2 linked regions of the Syntrophobotulus glycolicus DSM 8271 genome follow. The protein of the gene in region 2 interacts with the protein of the main gene of each other region in a pairwise test. Links are inferred from orthologs where the notes say so. Each region holds a gene or a part of one and is shown on either strand. Other genes may lie near its edges. The genes, in order: tpiA and SGLY_RS01180.

Region 1 (9,711 bases), 3.0 Mb from region 2 along the record:
TACAGCCGGCAAGCATTCCGCCCATAGCGCTTTTCCCGAGTCCAAAACCGACCAGAACCGGAGTTCCTACCGCCAGCAGACCGGGTATGATCATCTGTCTGATGGCAGCCTTAGTGGAAATATCCACGCATGCCGCATAATCCGGTTTGGCTTTCCCCTCCATCAGACCGGGAATTTCTTTGAACTGGCGGCGAACTTCCCCAATCATCTCAAAAGCGGCCTTCCCGACAGCTTCCATCGCAAAGGCTGAGAAAAGGAAAGGCAGACCGCCGCCGATAAACAGACCGACAATTGTTTTCGGCACAAGAATATCAATACTGTGCAATTCCGCCAATTCAGCAAAGGCATTAAACAGGGCCAAAGCCGTAAGTGCGGCGGAACCGATCGCAAAACCCTTGGCAACAGCGGCAGTGGTATTGCCCACAGCATCAAGCTTATCTGTCGTTTTCCGGACACTGGGCTCCAGTTCCGCCATTTCGGCGATACCACCGGCATTATCGGCAACAGGTCCAAAGGAGTCAATTGCTACAATCATCCCGGCCGTAGAGAGCATAGCCATGGCGGCAACCGCGATTCCATATACCCCCGCTACAGAGAAAGAGATCATTGTCGCCGCACAAATCGTAATGACCGGCAGCGCTGTACTCTTCAAACCAACAGCCATCCCTGTAATCAGGTTGGTTGCCGGACCTGTGAGTGATGCCTGGGCAATAGACTGGGCAGGTTTTTTGTTATTGGATGTATAGTATTCTGTAATAAGTCCGATCAAGATATTGACAACCAAACCGCAAATGACCGCAATAAATACTTTATTCGGTGTAAGCACCACACTTCCGGTATCATAACTGGCCGGAAGAAGCAAATGAACCAGTGCATATGATCCGAGCGCAGTCAGAAGATTGGTCCCCCAGAGACCTTTGTTCAAGGCTGTCTGTGGATTGGCATTCTCCCCTGTTCTCACCAGAAAGCTGGCTAAAATAGAACTAATAATTCCAATAGCACCCATCAGGATAAAGAGGAGCTCACCCGCTCCATGTCCTTTAAATACGGAAAAACCGATTAACATACCGGCAATCGTGGTTGCGGCATAAGATTCAAATAAGTCGGCACCCATTCCGGCCGTATCACCGACATTGTCTCCAACATTGTCGGCAATAACCGCCGGGTTTCGGGGGTCATCTTCAGGAATACCCGCTTCTACCTTACCGACAAGGTCCGCTCCGACATCGGCAGCTTTGGTATAAATCCCACCGCCGACACGGGCAAAAAGAGCAATCGCACTGGCGCCGAACGCAAACGAATTAATGGTTTCGGCATTGCCAAACAAAAGAAAAAGGCCTGCTACACCTAAAAGACCAAGCCCTGCCACCGACATACCCATTACCGCACCCGCTCTGAAAGATACCCCGAGAGCTTTGTTCAGGCTGGTCCGGGCAGCTTCTGTCGTCCGGCAGTTTGCTCTGGTGGTGATCCCCATCCCGACATATCCCGCTATACCGGAAGAAACCGCACCGACCATAAAGGATACTGCTACCTGCCAATCTTTAAAAATAAAGAGTACAACAAAAATAAGAACAGCGATCGGAATAAGTGTTCTATACTGTCTATTCAGATAAGCCATAGCCCCTTCCTGAATAGCCTTGGATATTTCCTGCATCCTGCTGTTGCCCGGATTTTCTTTAAGTACACTGCTGGCAAAAAAGACTGCGACCAGCAAACCGAGAACACCGGCTCCTACCCCCCATAAAGGCGTTAAGAAATCCATCACTTTTTACCTCCTACAAAAATAAAACCAAAGCGAAGTACTCAACATCGCCCGGCTTGAAAAACTTGCGTGACATCCTATTTCAGGTAAATGGTCAACCCCAGCGAACTGACAAGAAATAATACCGCAAAAGCAATGCTTAGTTTGGCCAGGAAACCTTCCATTCCTTTTGCTGATTTGCCAAAAAATTGCTCGCCTGCGCCTGTAATAGACCCTGAAAGGCCTGCGCTTTTTCCGCTTTGCAACAGCACAGTAGCGATTAGTCCAAGAGAACTGATTAAAAGAATTACAATAATAAATATCGTCATTGATTTCACCTCCTAAGCCTTATTTATGTAAATATGCCTGAGCTATTGCATGAAATACAACCACAATACGCAAATATGATGTCAGCAGTCCTATTTTAGCACAGCCCTTATTATCACGCAATATCTATCCTGTGCTTTGATCCCAAACCCTGGCAAAAATAACTTGCCCCATATGGAAAATCCATACAGGGCAAATGCTTTGTCCCTGCTCGTAAAATTCTGCTGTCCGGCAGACCGCCCCTTTATCTGATTATTTTTCTTCCTTTGTAAATGGCGGTTTGCCCCAGCTCTTCTTCAATCCGGAGGAGTTCGTTGTATTTGGCCAGCCTGTCGGTTCTGGCCGGGGCGCCGGTTTTAATTTGACCGGCATTTACGGCGACCGCCAGATGGGCCAATGTGACATCTTCCGTTTCTCCGGAACGGTGTGATATTACTGTGGTATATCCTGCCCTCTTAGCCATTTCGATGGCATCGAGCGTTTCTGTCAATGTTCCGATTTGATTCAGCTTGATTAAAATGGAGTTCGCAGACTGATCCAGGATGCCTCTGGCTAATCTTGAAGGATTGGTGACAAAGAGGTCATCACCGACAAGCTGCACTTTCCCCCCCAGACGCTGAGTAAGCTTAGCCCAGCCTTCCCAATCGTCCTCGGCCAGTCCGTCTTCAATGGAGAAAATCGGGAACTGCTCCGCCAGTCCGGCCAGATAGTCAATCATCTGCTCGGAAGTTTTGGTCAGCCCTTCCCCTTCCATTACATAAACACCGTTTTTATACATTTCTGTTGTCGCGGCATCAATGGCCAGAACGACCTGTTCCCCAGGTTTATAGCCTGCCTTTTCTATGGCGTCGACAATAACCATCAAAGCTTCCGCATTTGATCCCAGGTTGGGGGCGAATCCGCCTTCATCCCCAATTCCGGTGGCCAGGCCTTTTCCTTTCAGCACAGATTTCAGACTATGGTAGATCTCACTCCCCATGCGCAGAGCCTCGGAAAAATTCCCGGCGCCAACAGGCATCACCATAAATTCCTGAATATCCACGTTATTATCGGCATGCTGACCCCCATTCAGGATATTCATCATCGGAACGGGCAGCTCTTTTGCGTTGACACCGCCAATATATTGATAAAAGGGCAGTCCGAGAGATTCGGCGGCCGCTCTCGCCGTAGCCAGTGATATCCCCAGAATGGCATTGGCGCCCAGCTTGCCTTTATTTTCAGTACCGTCAATTTCACAGAGAACCCGGTCTATCCCCGGCTGATCAAAAGCATTGAGGCCTTCTATTTTGGGCGCAATGATATTCTTGACATGATTTACGGCCTGAATCACACCCTTGCCGTTATAACGGCTCTTGTCGCCGTCACGAAGCTCCACTGCTTCAAAAGCGCCTGTTGACGCTCCCGAAGGGACCGCAGCCCGGCCCAATGTCCCGTCATCAAGAACGACATCCACCTCCACCGTTGGATTGCCTCTGGAATCAAGAATTTCCCTGGCAAAAACCTGATCAATAAAACCCATAAATGATCACTCCTACCCTTTTCATTCTTCATTTTGACTCAGCAATGATTTGCCTGTCATTTCTTTTGGTTTCGGTATTCCCAGTATTTCTAAAATTGTTGGTGCAATATCGCGAAGAGCAGCCCCTTCCCGGAGTATTCTGCCCTTATACGCCTCATTGACAATAATACAGGGAACTTTGTTGGTTGTGTGTGATGTCATGGGGCTGTAAAGCCCCTTGTCACTGATAAAAGAAATACTGACCATACTGGTTGTGGGACTATTAATATCGGAAAGCGCCCGCTGGTCAATCATGGTTTCCGCATTCCCGTGGTCTGCCGTAATCAGCAATGTCCCGCCATGCCTCCTGATCGCTTCCTCCACTTTACCCAGGCAAATATCAACTGCCTCTACAGCCCTTACCGTCGCGTCAAAATACCCTGTATGGCCAACCATATCCGGATTGGCATAATTCAAAATAATCACATCATAGATATTCTTTTCAATCTCCTGTAATACCGAATCCGTGATTTCATAGGCGCTCATCTCCGGTTTGAGATTATATGTCGCTACTTTTGGTGATGGAATCAGGACTCTGTCTTCCTTATCGTTTGGTTCTTCAACACCTCCGTTAAAAAAGAAGGTAACATGGGCATACTTTTCAGTTTCTGCTATCCGGAGCTGGCGCAGATTGTTATCGGCCAGCACTTCCCCTAAGGTATTATCCAGATTTTGCGGGGGATAAGCCACTGGACAGTCAAATTCAGCATCATATTCCGTCATGCAGACAAAATGAACCTGCGGTCTGTCCGGTCTTTCGAACTCTTTAAAATCTTCTTGAATAAAAGCCCGGGTAATCTCTCTGGCCCTGTCGGCTCGAAAATTAAAAAAGATCAGACTATCCCCATCCTGAATCTTGGCTACCGGTTGTCCGTTTCCCTCTATGATTACGGTCGGCTGGACAAATTCGTCCAGAACTTTGCATTCATAGCATTTTTGAATAGCTGCCAGGGCATTGGGCGCCATTTCTCCTTCCCCGTAAACCATGGCCTTGTACGCTTGATTCACCCTGTCCCAGCGTTTGTCCCTGTCCATTGCGTAATAGCGGCCAATCACCGTAGCGATTTTTCCCTTGCCGAGCTCCTCCGTTTTGGTGATCAGCTTGCATAAATAATCCCGGGCACTTTGAGGAAGAACATCCCGCCCATCAAGAAATACATGGATGAAAACACGTTCCACTTCTTCTTTAACCGCCATCATCAGCATGTCATTCAGATGCTCGATATGGGAGTGAACCCCGCCGTCGGAAAGCAGTCCCATGAGATGCAGTGAATGATTGGTTCCCCTGAGCCGGTGCATCGCCTCCAGCAAAACTTCATTTTTAAAAAAATCCTCGTCCTCAATATCTTTAAAAATGCGGGTTAATTCCTGATACACCACTCTTCCTGCCCCGATATTCAGGTGCCCCACTTCAGAATTCCCCATCTGGCCTTTGGGCAGCCCGACTTCTTTACCGGAAGCGGTAAGCAAAGTATGGGGATAACGATCGATCAATCTGTTGAAATTGGGGGTTTTAGCCCATACAGTAGCATTCCCTATTCTTTCCGGACTACATCCCCAACCATCAAGGATCATCAGCATCAATGGTTTTTTTTGCCCGGCATCCGGCATAGGATCTCACCCCTTCTCACGCGTTATGGATCAAATCGGCGAATTGCTTCGGATCAAGACTTGCCCCGCCTACAAGCGCTCCATCAATATCTTTTTTCTTGGTCAGTTCTTTGATGTTATCTGCTTTGACACTGCCTCCGTAGAGAATCTGAATATTATTGGCCGCCGCTCCGGCTATACCGGCCAGTGTGGAACGGATTGCCGCGCACATTTCCTGGGCGTCCTGAGGAGAGGCTGTTTTCCCTGTTCCTATTGCCCAGACCGGTTCATATGCGATGACGATCTTTCCGATATCGGAGGAGGAAAGTTCACTCAGGTCTTTTTCGACCTGGGAGCGGACAAAGGACAGGGCCTTGCCGTCTTCACGCTGAGACAGGTTTTCCCCTACACACAGAATAGGCTTAAGATTGTTTTCCAAAGCAGCTTTTATTTTTTGAGCGATCAGTTCATCATTTTCTTTTAAATAGCCACGGCGTTCAGAATGTCCTATGATGACATAAGTACAGGCCAAGTCAACAAGCATTGCCGGTGAAATCTCCCCTGTATATGCTCCCTCCTTTTGATAAAACACATCCTGAGCTCCGATATGTATGATGCCTTCTTCCCATTCTTCTTTTAAAACATGCAGCGCGGTAAAGGGGGCACAGATCACAATCTCCTTGTCGGTAACATCGGCAACCCTTCCCTGAAAATCCAAAGCAAATTCCCTGGCCTGCTGGGTATTCATAAACATTTTCCAATTTCCTGCAATCAACTGCTTTCTACTATTCACGCCAAGTCCCTCCATAAATGATTTTAACTGTCCTGAAGCGCCGCCACTCCCGGAAGCAGCTTGCCTTCCAAAAACTCCAGAGAAGCTCCGCCGCCTGTCGAGACATGAGTGATCTTATCCGCAACACCCATTTTTTCAACTGCGGCCACCGAATCCCCGCCGCCTACAATCGTCACGCCCTGGCATTCGGCTACAGCTATCGCTACTTTTTCAGTACCCTGGGCAAATTTTGGCATTTCAAAAACACCCATCGGTCCGTTCCAAATCAAAGTTTTGGCCGGTCTGATCTCCTCGGCAAACTTTGCGGCACTGTCCGGACCAATATCTAAAGCCTGTTCATCCAAAGCGATTTCTTTAACAGAGGTTATTCTGGACTGAGCATCAGGAGCGAAATCCTTTGCCGCCACCACATCAGTCGGCAGTAAAAATTTAATTCCTTTTTGTTTGGCCTTAGCCAGCAATTCTTGGGCCAAACCTGTTTTCTCCTTCTCGACAAGGGATTTGCCCGTTTCATATCCCTGAGCCTTAATAAAGGTATTCGCCATTCCTCCGCCGATAATCAATGTATCCACTTTACTGATCAGATGATCAATAACGGCTATTTTATCACTGACCTTGGCCCCTCCGATTATTGCGACAAAAGGTCTTTCGGGATTTTCCAAGGCCTTGCCCATGATCTCCACTTCTTTTTTCATCAAAAAGCCGGCATAGGCCGGAATAAATCCGGCAATTCCTTCTGTAGAAGCGTGGGCCCTGTGTGCTGTGCCAAATGCATCATTGACAAAGATCTCTGCCAGTCCGGCTAATTTCCCGGCAAAGCTCCGGTCATTCTTTTCCTCTTCCTCATAAAAACGGACATTTTCCAAAAGCATGACCTGCCCGCCGGAAAGCTCTTTTGCCTGTTCCGCAACCTCAGGACCAATACAGTCTTTCGCCATCAGTACATCCGTTTTCAGCAGCTCGCTTAACCTGCCGGCAACCGGGGCCAGGGAGTACTTGGGATTGAATTTTCCTTTGGGTCTTCCCAAATGTGAAGCCAGAATCACCCTGGCCCCCTTTTCCCGCAAATACTTTATGGTGGGCAAAGCGGCAGTTATCCTGGTATCATCAGTTATTTTGCCGGAATCATCCAGAGGCACATTGAAATCCACTCTGACCAACACCCGTTTCCCTTTGACATCAACTTGATCAATACTCTTCTTATTCATTCCCTGCCTCACCTTTCTTAACGCTATTTGATTGTTCTTATTAAGCTAGTTTTCCGCTATATTGTTTTCTTATTCGAAGCTGTTGCTTGGAAGGTCCCTATTTTAATTGCATATGGTCTATCATAGCATACCAGCATAAAATATTCATTTCATTCCTTTTTTTGTTTCTCTGGATAATTCATGGTTATGTCCTTCACCATCCGTTTCCTGCCCGACAATGATCCTGGCAATATTAAAGATTTCCTCACTGATATTATACATTCCATTGATTAAATCAATCATGATGCTGATACAATCGATTTGAACCCTTCCAGGTTCAAACTCTGAATTTGCGCTCTTTCCTCCCTCAGAACCGGAAGACGGTGCACTGCCGTACTGAAAGCTGATCGCATTTTCCCTCATATGATGAAATATTCCGATCACTTCCTGGCGTTTATTGATCACCTCATAGGAGTTGGATCTCGTTTTATTGTCCAAGTCAGACAGAATAGCCAGATAGTGATTGGAATTCAGAATATACAATTCATCAAACATTGCCGAATCTCTCTCGGTCAATTTTATTTTCTCATTATGCATCCGCATGATATACCTGGTCATCACAACCAGATTATCGGCGATATATTCAAATTCCTTGGCCATCAGCAAGTAATTTTGACTGTCGAAAATCTGCTGCCTGATCAGGTTGCGCCTGAAAATCGCTGTAATATAGTCGGTGATCTGCCGGTAATGCCAATCCACATTCCGTTCAGACTGTTCCACAACATCAGCCCAGCGCTGCTCCCCCCGATACATTACTCTTGGCAACAGGTCCACCATATTCTCCATGATCTGATGGGAGAGCCACCTGATTTCCTGATAAACCTGGCTTAAGGCAACAACCGGAAGTTCCAGCGCTGTTTTGGTGATAAACATGTTTCGCAGTTCTTTATCCCTGCCTTTAGGCTGAGGAATAATTTTGATCAAGGCATTGGCGATTAATTTGTTGAAAGGCAAAAATAAAACAACCATTAATATCGCCGAAAAAAGGTGGGCATTGGCAACCTGCATGGGCAGATAGGGTGAAGACCAAACCAGCAATGCCGAAAATTGACTGAAGAAAGGAAAAACAATCAGAGCAGCGGCAACCCGGTAAATGCTGTTGGCAAGCGCTACCCTTTTGGCATCTGTTTTTTCTGCGCTTAAAGCGGAAACTAAAGTTGTTACCGTCCCTCCGATATGGGCCCCCATCACAAGGGGCACCACCGCCTCAACCGTCAAAAGCCCTTGAGTTGAAAGGGAAATCAAGATGGCCATGAACGCGGAGCTGCTCTGGAGCAATGCCGTAAAAACAGTGCTGACCAGTATCCCCAAAACAGGATTATCGCCAAAACCGGAAAGAAACGCATTGACTTCCGGTATATTTCGGAAAGGGGCAAATGCACTTGACAGGTAAGACATCCCGACAAAGATACAGCCGAATCCGATCATAGCCTGCCCGATCCGTTTTGTCTGGGTCGTTCTGATCACCAGATACAAAATAAAGCCAATAAAGATCATGGCCAGAGCGATATTCAGGATGGGGAAAGAAATCAGCAGAATCACAATCGATGTTCCGACTGAAGACCCCAGGGCCACTCCTAAAGCCTGTGCCAATGTCATTAACCCGGAATTGACAAATTCAACCACCATTACTGTTGTTGCGGCACTGCTCTGCAATGCGATTGTCATCACCATGCCAAAAAAGGCCGCCGTTAGGGTTTTCTTCGTAAGGGATTCCAGAATTTTTTTCAAACGATTGGCGGCTATTTTTTGCAGTCCTTCGGATGTCGCATTCACTCCGTACAGAAAAAGGCCCATGCCTCCCAGAAACTGCATTACCATTGTTACTGTAATCATTGATTCACCCTTTGCCCTGATTTTTGCGCCTATTTTGTTTTCGTAATTTTTTCCGCAATCTCGTCAATTTTACGGAGCCTGTGATTTATCCCTGATTTTCCTACTTTGGGAACAAGCATCTCTCCTAATTCTTTTAAACTGGAATCCGGATACTGCAGGCGTAAATTGGCTACTTCCCGCAGATTTTGCGGGAGAGCTTTCAAGCCGATCGTCTGCTGGATAAGCTTAATATTTTCCAGCTGCCTGACCGCGGCATCCACTGTTTTATTCAGATTGGCCGTTTCACAGTTGACGATACGGTTAACCTGATTGCGCATATCCTTAATAATTCTAACATTCTCAAAGTCGAACAAGGCTTGATGGGCGCCGATTAAAGCGAGAAATTCAAAGATATGCTCACTTTCTTTCAGATAGACGACATGAAAATTTTTTCGGTTGCTGATCTTTGCCCCAAGATCAAACTTGTTCAACAATTTGCTGATATCTTCCGCCAACACCTGATCATTCGTAATGATCTCCAGATGGTAATTGCCGCCTTCAGGATTGCTGATCGATCCGCCCGCCAGAAAAGCCCCTCTCAGATAAGCCTTTTGATCACAGCGATGCCTGATGATGT
Region 2 (9,760 bases):
AGGAGAACTAAAGAAAATAGATAAGATTTTACTTGAAGCTTCTGAGGAGGTAGCCGATGGACGAAATAACCCCAATCCCTGCTGCTGATCGACAGGGGATGAAATGGCAGCTTTCTCTATTGATTATTTTTATTGGTCCGATCATGGCAATGCTGGATTCTAGTATCGTCAATGTCGCTATTGCCACAATGATGAATGATTTTCAGACGACTACCTCTCATATTCAATGGGTTGTTACGATTTATATGCTAGCCTTAGGGGTCATTGTTCCAACAAGCGGTTGGTTGGGCGACTATTTAGGCTATAAGCGGCTCTATCTCTATTCTTTGTTTTCTTTCACTCTGGGTTCGGCACTGTGCTCCATCGCTTTATCAGAGAACTTTTTAATTGCCGCAAGGGTGATTCAGGCCATTGGAGGCGGTATGATTATGCCTACGACAATGTCCATGTTATATAAAATTGTTCCCCGAGAAAAAATAGGCAGCGCTATGGGAATGTTCGGCATATCCATGATGGTTGCTCCGGCTTTAGGCCCAACACTGGGCGGATACTTAGTCGAGTATGTCAATTGGCGTTGGATTTTTACAATCAATGTTCCCATCGGGATTATCGGGATCTTGTTGGCGGCTTCTTTGATTCCAGAGTTTCCCCAAAATCATGCCGGTTCTTTTGATATCTTAGGCTGTCTGACCTCTTCCTCCGCGCTCTTCTGTCTTCTCCTGGCTCTTAGCCAGGGACAAGATTGGGGCTGGACTTCTATCTCAATCGTTCTGCTTATTTACTCAAGCATAGCTTTATTCATTTTATTTGTTTTTCACGAATTGACTACGCCCAATCCCCTGCTGGATTTAAGAGTATTTAAGAACCCTTCCTTTGCTATGGGGAACTTGATCATGGTTATCGTTACTATAGGCATGTATGCGGGCTTATTTTATGTCCCCCTTTTTCTCCAGTCAATTCGAGGTTTGGGTGCTCTGAAGGTTGGTCTGCTTATGCTTCCTCCGGCCTTAGTCAGCGGCATTTTTCTCCCGATATCAGGAAAACTTTACGACCGTTTTGGTCCCATCCCTCCAGTTTCAATCGGAATCCTGCTGATATCCTTCAGTACGTATCTTTTTACAAATCTTAATCTGAATACCCCTCTCAGCACAATAATCGGCTGGAACTGTATTCGCTCAATCGGAATGGGGCTTACCATGATGCCTGTCCAAACTGCCATTATGAACGCGCTTCCTGCCGATAAAATTGGCCGCGGTTCTGCTATTACGAATATCATCAGCAGAGTGGCGGGAGCTTTTGGGCTGGCGTTTCTTACTATTTTGCTAAACGATAACAACACCTATTTTACTGCTTATCTCAACTGGACGATCAATGATGATAATTTGAAGAGCTTGATTGTTTCAGGAGTTGCAGATCGTACAACTGTTATGACCCTCCTTCAGATCAACATTGCTAAATTAGCTTTTGTCAAAGCAATTGACAACTTATTTTTTCTCACGGCACTGATCACTTTACCGGCCTTTTTCCTTACCTTCTTTCTTCCTCGAAAAAAAGAGCTTAAATCACCTTCTAAGGAGATTCCCTCAGCAGGCTCAACTTCAGAAACAGATCATTCAATCATCATGGAATAATATTTTATTCTGACTAAACATTTTGGAGGCAAACATGAAAAACAAAAAAAAAATTATCATTATTCTTCTGATCATCATGGTCTTCCTGGGTGCCTGTATTTTCGGTTATTACTGGCACCAAAATAAATATTATATAAAGACAGATGATTCAAGAATTGCTGCCGCTACAATCATTGTCTCCCCTCAAATCACGGGCAAAATTACTTCCTGGACGGCTCAGGAGGGCTCCATCGTCAAAGCTGGCCAAACCTTGGGCCGGCAAGATACCAATTCCGTAGCCAGCAGCTCTGCGATCAGTGTCAAAACGCTGCCGCAAACCGGAAGCATGAGTATCAGCAAAGCTGAAATCGTTGCTCCTGTTACCGGCCAGATTATTAAGACTGCTGTGCAAGAAGGAGAGATCGTCAACCCTAATCAAACCCTGGCCATCATTGCCAATACTAATGATATCTATATCTCCGCCAATATTGAAGAAAATAAAATATCCCGAATAAGGATCGGTCAGCCAGTTGATATTACCATAGATTCCGTCCCTGGCCAGACATTTCAGGGAAAAGTCAGCGAAATAGGACAGGCTACAGCATCTACCTTCTCCATTATATCCGCTCAAAACTCCAGCGGCACCTTTACCAAAGTCACTCAGCTCATTCCCATCAAAATTCGTTTCCCCATTCATCCGGATTTACAATTGCTTCCGGGCATCAGCGCAGAAATCAGAATACATCTAGCAGAATAAGGGAGAGAAAGAAATGAATATACCTAAAAAAGCCTTACTGACATTCTTGTGTTTTTACCTGACAGTGTTTATTGCGGGATGTGGAAACTCCCAAAGCTCCGAGAGCAAAAACGTTAAATCTGGGATTGCCGGCAGTCAGAAAATAAGCGGGACCATATCGGTTTCCGGAATATTAGACGCAGAGCAAAGTGCTGCCGTCTCTTCACAGCTGACCGGCACTGTGACTACCCTGAATATTAAAGAAGGACAGGCAGTCAGAAAAGGAGAAGTCCTTTTATCTCTGGACAAGAGAGACCTTTCACTCCAGCTCCAATTGGCTCAATCAAACTACCGCAAAAGTGTTGAGGCCGTAAATCAGGCTAAGATCTCTTACGATGACGCTCAGAAAGCTTATAATCGCTATCAGGAGCTTTATCAGACCGGAAGTGTTTCCCAGCAGGATTATGAGCAGATCACAAGCAAATTAAATTTGGCGAAGTCACAATATGAAACAGCTCAGGGGTCCGGACTTGATGCTGCCCAAAATAGTATCCAAACCATTGAGAATAATCTTGATAAGGCTGATCTCAAAAGCCCTTTGGATGGAGTTATCGCTTCATGCAATGTGACTCCTGGGGAAAGCGTTACGACCGGTACTCCTATTGTCTCTCTCGTTTCCGAACAGAATCTCATTTTAAATGGTAATATCTCCGAATCCATGGTCAACTATCTCAAAGTCGGTCAAAAAGTTGATATTATTACCGACAGCGTCCCCGGAACCACCTATTCGGGCACAATTATCTTCATCAGCCCTGTTTCCGTTTCAACCGGGCAATTCTTTCCTGTAAAAATTAAAGTTGAAAACGCTAACCACACTTTGAGAATCGGAATGACCGGGAGTGCTTCCATCAAATATGAAATCAATGCCCCCCTTGCAGTTCCGAATACCTCTTTATTTCAGCAAAATGGCTCTGATTATGTGTATCTGATTAAAGACGGCAAGGCTGTCAGAACACCGCTTAAACTTGGTTTAGCCGGAGATGCTTACACTGTTGTGATTAGCGGTCTGAATCCGGAAGAGCAAATCATCGTTTCTGAGCCCCTAAACATTTTGGATGGAGACAGTGTCACGATATCACAATAAGGATTGATACCAGAGGAGTAAACTAAAAAACGAGAGCGTCATTAAACATGTCGTTCTCGTTTTTTATCAATTATTTTATTGCCCTAAGTACATTTTTAGCGCTGCTAAGATTTCAGTTCCACAACCTTTTCTTCCTTTGCCTGAGCTTCCTTTGTGACCATATCCTTATAGCTGATTGAACGGGTATGAAGAGTATGTGACCATTCTTTTTTATTGCGGTCGATAAACCCTAAGAAAATAATCGGCACCCAGCTATACATAAATATCGGATAAAGGATCAACCCAAAATATGCTTTCAACGGCGCTCTGTCTAAGTAAAGAGACACCACCGGAAAAATCGTAATCCCACTTGAAACAATTTGCCATACTGTATAAGGAATGAGCTCTGCAAACACATTATAATACGAGTCCTGTAATACAGGAAGAATTTGAACAAAAAGAAATAGAGTGGTGATCATTAAAAAGTAGGGTTGAAAAACATGAATAGCGGCATCAAAATACATCCATTTCTTTTCTTTAAAACCTTTAAATAAGAGAATAAAAAAATATCTCCCGGCAATATCTACCTGACCCTGTGCCCATCTTTTTCTCTGAATACAGGAACGCATAAAGGTTAAAGGCTTTTCATCATAGACTACCGCATCATGGGCCCAAGTCGTTTTAACCCCATGAGATAAAGCTTTCATCGTAAACTCTAAGTCTTCTGTTAAGGAGTGGGCACCCCATCCGAATTTCTTCAATACATCACAGGATATACACATACCTGTTCCCGCCAGTACATTAGAAATATCTAAATTAAAACGAGCCAATTGGATCATACGGTTCATTAACCAAAAAGCAATAGAAAACGTATTCGTTACCCATGTATCGAACGGATTCTTGGAATCAATATAACCCTGAACAATCTTAGCGCCTTCACAGAGCTTGTAATTCATTTCTTGAAGGAAGTCACCCTTGACAAGGTTGTCCGCGTCAAAAAGCACGACAGCATCATATTCTTTCTTTAGGTTGAACAACTTGTTAAACATCCATTCCAATGCATAACCTTTACCTCGTTTTTGGTGATTTACTCTCTGATAAACAATGGCTCCTTCTTGTCTGGCTATTAATGCTGTTTTGTCGTTGCAATTATCCGCTACAACATAAACATCAAAAAGTTCCTCAGGATAATCTAAATTCTTCAGATTATTCACCAAGGGACCTATAACTGCTTCTTCATTATGAGCAGCCACAATAACTGCAAATTTCTTAACAAGATCATAATCTTTTCTCTCAGGTTTCCGATACAAGCCAACAATTGCAAGTGTAAAATAATAGAGGGTTACAAAAATGATCAACACTTGAATCAAAACCATAGTGACATTAAATATTTGCCCAAGAATGGCAATATATGCTTCCAACTTCTTTCCCCCCTCAGCTAATAAATTTTACCACATGCAATAATAACCTGCAATAAAGGTTATTGTTTATTTTTCTTGTAAATATAAGAATTTAAGCATTATAATGCTAAATTCATCATTTCTGTTTCATCTTCTAAAATAAGGAAATCGCAGCTTCCTTAAATAAAGTTTTTTTGTCTACCTTTTTCGGGAAAACTTAATAAACAAAACAATGATTAAGGACACGATAAATATAAGTAAGACTATAGTAAATTTTATCGCCAGAATAATAGAGGTCCAATATACACCGGCAATATCTGATCCTTTCACTACGGGAATCATATTTCTGAAAATCGCGGCAAATGCCTGACCAATAATCACGAGGAGAAAAATAGACGAAATGACGAAGACCGCACCAAAAAACCCCAGAGGGCTCTCCAATTGCCTTAGCACCTTAAAATGTCGTCTATACCAATAATATTCAAATAATAATTCACGTTTTAAGCGTTTCCACATAAACTGTCACCTGATACAGCTTATGTGAATATCCCCGGTTAAAGAAGCATGGTCAATTGGTTTTTTATCATTATTTCTTAATTTATTTCTTCTCTATTTTCTCCGTTTTTCCGCGTTTTTATTTAAAGTTAATCATTCTTGACTAATTTCCAAAACAGTTTTCAACAATTCTACACAATCTTTCATTCCTTTAATAGAAACCAATTCCTCCTTCGTATGGGGTTTATCGTTTCCTAAACCTAAGGCAACACATGGGATACCTTTTTCATTGAAGACATTTGCGTCAAGCCCTCCTCCCGTAGGTTCAAACAAAATATCCATCTTTATTTTTTCTCCGGCCTTTTTTAAGACAGTACAAATCGGATCATTTTCATTAATCTGAAATGCTTTATAAGATAACTTCTGTGTATATTCAAAATCAGCGCCATTTTCTTTTGCTATCCTTGAAAAAACATCGATCATTCTTTTTACTTCCGCTTCCAGCCTGTCCTCATTACGGCTTCTTACCTCAGCTTTGATCTCAACCTTATCCGGTACAATATTTGTTGCCTTGCCACCTTTTATGACCCCAAAATTGCTTGTTGTTTCTTTATCCAGTCTGCCTGAAGGTATTTCCGCGATCGCTTTGGCCGCAACAACCAGAGCATTTATTCCCTGCTCTGGAGCTACTCCCGCATGTGCGGCTTTTCCTGTTACAACAAGATCCAGGGTGATGTGGGTAGGGGTTCTAATGACGACCTTACCAACCTGTCCGTCTGCATCAAGGACATAGCCAAAATTTGACTGAAGCTTATATGTAAGGTTTTTTGCTCCCACTAAATCTACTTCTTCCTGGACTGTGAATACTACCTCAATCTGGCCATGAGGAATCTTCTTTTCATTAATTTCCGATAATACAGCCAGAATAATCGCAATTCCCGCTTTATCATCAGCCCCCAGAATATGTTCGCCATCGCTATAAATTATGCCATCTCGGATAACCGGCACCATACCTTCTGTTTCCTCGACTGTATCCATATGGGCGCTGAGCATTATGCAAGGAGCATTAGGAACATTTCCTTCTATAATTCCGATAATATTCCCTGTATCACTGCCGGTCTTCTGAGCCGAATCATCTTCAATGACCTTTGCTCCAAATTCTTCAAGCTTTTTCTTCAGATATGCCGCTAACTGTCCTTCTTTTCTGGACGGACTGTTAATCGAGACAAGTTCTATAAACTCTTCGATCACATCAATTGCCATTGTAAATCCCCTTTATCTATAGTTTTGAATCTTCAATTCCTTTTCATATTATTCCCTTATTTATAAGAATAACACCGACAGCTTTCTATTTCATCAGTAATTTTCATTAAATTTTAACCTTCTCTATAGCATTTTATTTCTTGCTTTAAATATATTTATGATAAAATGCCTATCAATTAATTTGAAGTAATATTAAGGGAGGGTAATTTCTTTTGAAGCGATTTGTCAGATATCTTTTATATAGCTTGATTATTATCTTTTTCCTGATTATTGGCTCAAAATTCACCCTTTACCTCCGACTAATTTCTGTTCAATCCTTTAGTTCCACTCCCTCAATCATCGCTGCAACATTTTATCCGATTTTTCTGGGCTTGCTGCTTGCCAGTCCATTCATCATCAATAAATTAAAAACTCCGGGAAAAATTCATGTTGACTGGATAATTATTTTTTCTGTTTGTATCCCCGCCCTTTTTATTAATATGAGCCTCATTCTTGCCTATTTCTCACCTCTTGGCAAACTTATTCCAAACTTTTTACGTTTATTTAACGACTTGCAAACCCTCGCTGTCAGTGGACTGGTTTTTGTTTTCTCACTGTTTATTTCCCTGCGGAAAACAAGTTAGCACAGTGGTTATTTTTACCTTTCTAAGCGCTTACACCCACCTATAGAAAAAAGAAGCATTCGCGCAAAACGAATGCTTCTTATCTTACCTGGCAACCTGCTATTTTCCCGTAAAGTATCGTCGCCCCTGGAGGTCTTAACTTCCGTGTTCGGGATGGGAACGGGTGGTACCCCTCCGGTATTGTCACCAGATCACTTGAAGGCCTTTGCCTTTATCCGGGATGTTCAAATTCCTTTGCCATCCCTGGCTGTGTTCCTTCAAAACTGCACAGAGCTTTTTACATAGGTTTCTTTATCTTCCTTTAGGTCAAGACCTCGACCGATTAGTACCGGTCCGCTCCACACGTCACCGTGCTTCCACTTCCGGCCTATCTACCTGATCTTCTTTCAGGGGTCTTACTAGCTTTCGCTATGGGAAATCTCATCTTAAGGCCGGTTTCACGCTTAGATGCTTTCAGCGTTTATCCGATCCGGATTTAGCTACCCAGCTATGCACCTGGCGGTACAACTGGTACACCAGTGATCCGTCCATCCCGGTCCTCTCGTACTAGGGACAGATCCTCTCAAATTTCCTGCGCCTGCGACGGATAGGGACCGAACTGTCTCACGACGTTCTGAACCCAGCTCACGTACCACTTTAATGGGCGAACAGCCCAACCCTTGGGACCTACTACAGCCCCAGGATGTGATGAGCCGACATCGAGGTGCCAAACCTCCCCGTCGATGTGAACTCTTGGGGGAGATAAGCCTGTTATCCCCAGGGTAGCTTTTATCCGTTGAGCGATGGCCCTTCCACTCGGTACCACCGGATCACTAAGCCCTACTTTCGTACCAGCTCGACTTGTTTGTCTCTCTGTTAAGCTCCCTTTTGCCTTTACACTCTTCGCGCGATTTCCACCCGCGCTGAGGGAACCTTTGGGCGCCTCCGTTACTCTTTAGGAGGCGACCGCCCCAGTCAAACCGCCCGCCTGACAATGTCCAATGTCCCGCTTAGGGACACTTGTTAGAATTTCAGTACAAAAAGAGTGGTATCCCACCGGCGGCTCCCCGAATACTGGCGTACTCGGCTCTCTGCCTCCCACCTATCCTGTACATTTTATACCAAAATCCAATGTCAAGCTACAGTAAAGCTCCATGGGGTCTTTCTGTCCTGTCGCAGGTAACCCGCATCTTCACGGGTATTACAATTTCGCCGAGTCCCTTGTTGAGACAGTGTCCAGATCGTTACGCCTTTCGTGCGGGTCGGAACTTACCCGACAAGGAATTTCGCTACCTTAGGACCGTTATAGTTACGGCCGCCGTTTACTGGGGCTTCAATTCAATGCTTCGCCTTACGGCTAACATCTCCTCTTAACCTTCCAGCACCGGGCAGGCGTCAGCCCCTATACTTCTCCTTACGGATTTGCAGGGACCTGTGTTTTTGTTAAACAGTCGCCTGGACTGATTCTCTGCGGCTCTATTTCTAGAGCACCCCTTCTCCCAAAGTTACGGGGTCATTTTGCCGAGTTCCTTAACAAGGGTTATCTCGCGCGCCTTAGGATTCTCTCCTCATCTACCTGTGTCGGTTTACGGTACGGGCACCTTCTCTCTCACTAGAGGCTTTTCTTGACAGTTTGAACTCTGCGCTTCGCTACTTTTTTTCGCTCCCCATCACTGCTCAAGGTTTCGCACTGCGGATTTGCCTGCAGCACCCTCTTGCAGCTTGGACGTGCTCTACCAGTCACACGCTCGCTTTGTCCTCCTGTGTCACCCCATCGCTCAAACAATCAAAGGTGGTATTGGAATTTCAACCAATTGTCCATCACCTACGCCTTTCGGCCTCAGCTTAGGTCCCGACTTACCCTGGGCGGACGAGCCTTCCCCAGGAAACCTTGGATTTTCGGCGGGAAGGATTCTCACCTTCCTTTTCGCATACTCATACCGGCATTCTCTCTTGTCACTGCTCCACCAAACTTTACAGTTCAACTTCTACGCTGTGACAATGCTCCTCTACCCAAGGAATCGATTCATTAAACCCTCAGCTCTCTTTGCTTTTTCCCTGAGTCCATTTGGAAATTTTGCTTCTGTCTTATTCTTTCTCTATTCTGTGGCAAAATTTCTAATGTCGTTCTCTCTTCTGAAGTCTTAATGAATCGATCCCTTGCCGTGGCTTCGGTGTGACGCTTGAGCCCCGTTACATTTTCGGCGCAGAACCACTCGACCAGTGAGCTATTACGCACTCTTTAAATGGTGGCTGCTTCTGAGCCAACATCCTGGTTGTCCGGGCGGTTCCACATCCTTTCCCACTTAGCGTCTCTTAGGGACCTTAGCCGTCGGTCTGGGCTGTTTCCCTTTTGACTATGAAGCTTAGCCCCCACAGTCTGACTCCCAATTTCTTATATCTGGTATTCGCAGTTTGATAAGGTTCGGTAACCGATAAGGCCCCTAGCCTATTCAGTGCTCTACCCCCAGATACCATTCATTGAGGCTAGCCCTAAAGCTATTTCGAGGAGTACCAGCTATTTCCGTGTT

Evidence for each region.
Region 1: the proteins of SGLY_RS01180 (region 2) and tpiA interact in binary tests that used the Escherichia coli proteins (3 or more experiments, as listed by UniProt). The link is inferred for Syntrophobotulus glycolicus DSM 8271 from one-to-one orthologs.

The regions. Positions count from the first base shown.
Region 1 is NC_015172.1:3,242,357-3,252,067, forward strand. Bases 4,135-7,048 are described here. They hold tpiA (triose-phosphate isomerase), read right to left. Parts: upstream 6,013-7,048; coding sequence 5,257-6,012; downstream 4,135-5,256. Other genes in these bases: gpmI (2,3-bisphosphoglycerate-independent phosphoglycerate mutase), read right to left, coding at 4,135-5,240; SGLY_RS16090 (phosphoglycerate kinase), read right to left, coding at 6,036-7,048. Also shown: SGLY_RS16065 (sodium-translocating pyrophosphatase), read right to left, coding at 1-1,765; preprotein translocase subunit SecG, read right to left, coding at 1,843-2,073; eno (phosphopyruvate hydratase), read right to left, coding at 2,316-3,590; more of gpmI, read right to left, coding at 3,612-4,134; more of SGLY_RS16090, read right to left, coding at 7,049-7,220; SGLY_RS16095 (Na/Pi cotransporter family protein), read right to left, coding at 7,365-9,095; DNA-binding protein WhiA, read right to left, coding at 9,125-9,711. UniProt on the Escherichia coli protein: Involved in the gluconeogenesis. Catalyzes stereospecifically the conversion of dihydroxyacetone phosphate (DHAP) to D-glyceraldehyde-3-phosphate (G3P).
Region 2 is NC_015172.1:242,036-251,795, reverse strand. What follows is about bases 4,573-7,535. They hold SGLY_RS01180 (M20/M25/M40 family metallo-hydrolase), read right to left. Parts: upstream 6,628-7,535; coding sequence 5,518-6,627; downstream 4,573-5,517. Other genes in these bases: SGLY_RS01190 (glycosyltransferase family 2 protein), read right to left, coding at 4,573-4,890. Also shown: SGLY_RS01210 (MarR family winged helix-turn-helix transcriptional regulator), read left to right, coding at 1-88; SGLY_RS01205 (DHA2 family efflux MFS transporter permease subunit), read left to right, coding at 57-1,631; SGLY_RS01200 (efflux RND transporter periplasmic adaptor subunit), read left to right, coding at 1,666-2,367; SGLY_RS01195 (efflux RND transporter periplasmic adaptor subunit), read left to right, coding at 2,381-3,490; more of SGLY_RS01190, read right to left, coding at 3,595-4,572. UniProt on the Escherichia coli protein: Cleaves the N-terminal amino acid of tripeptides.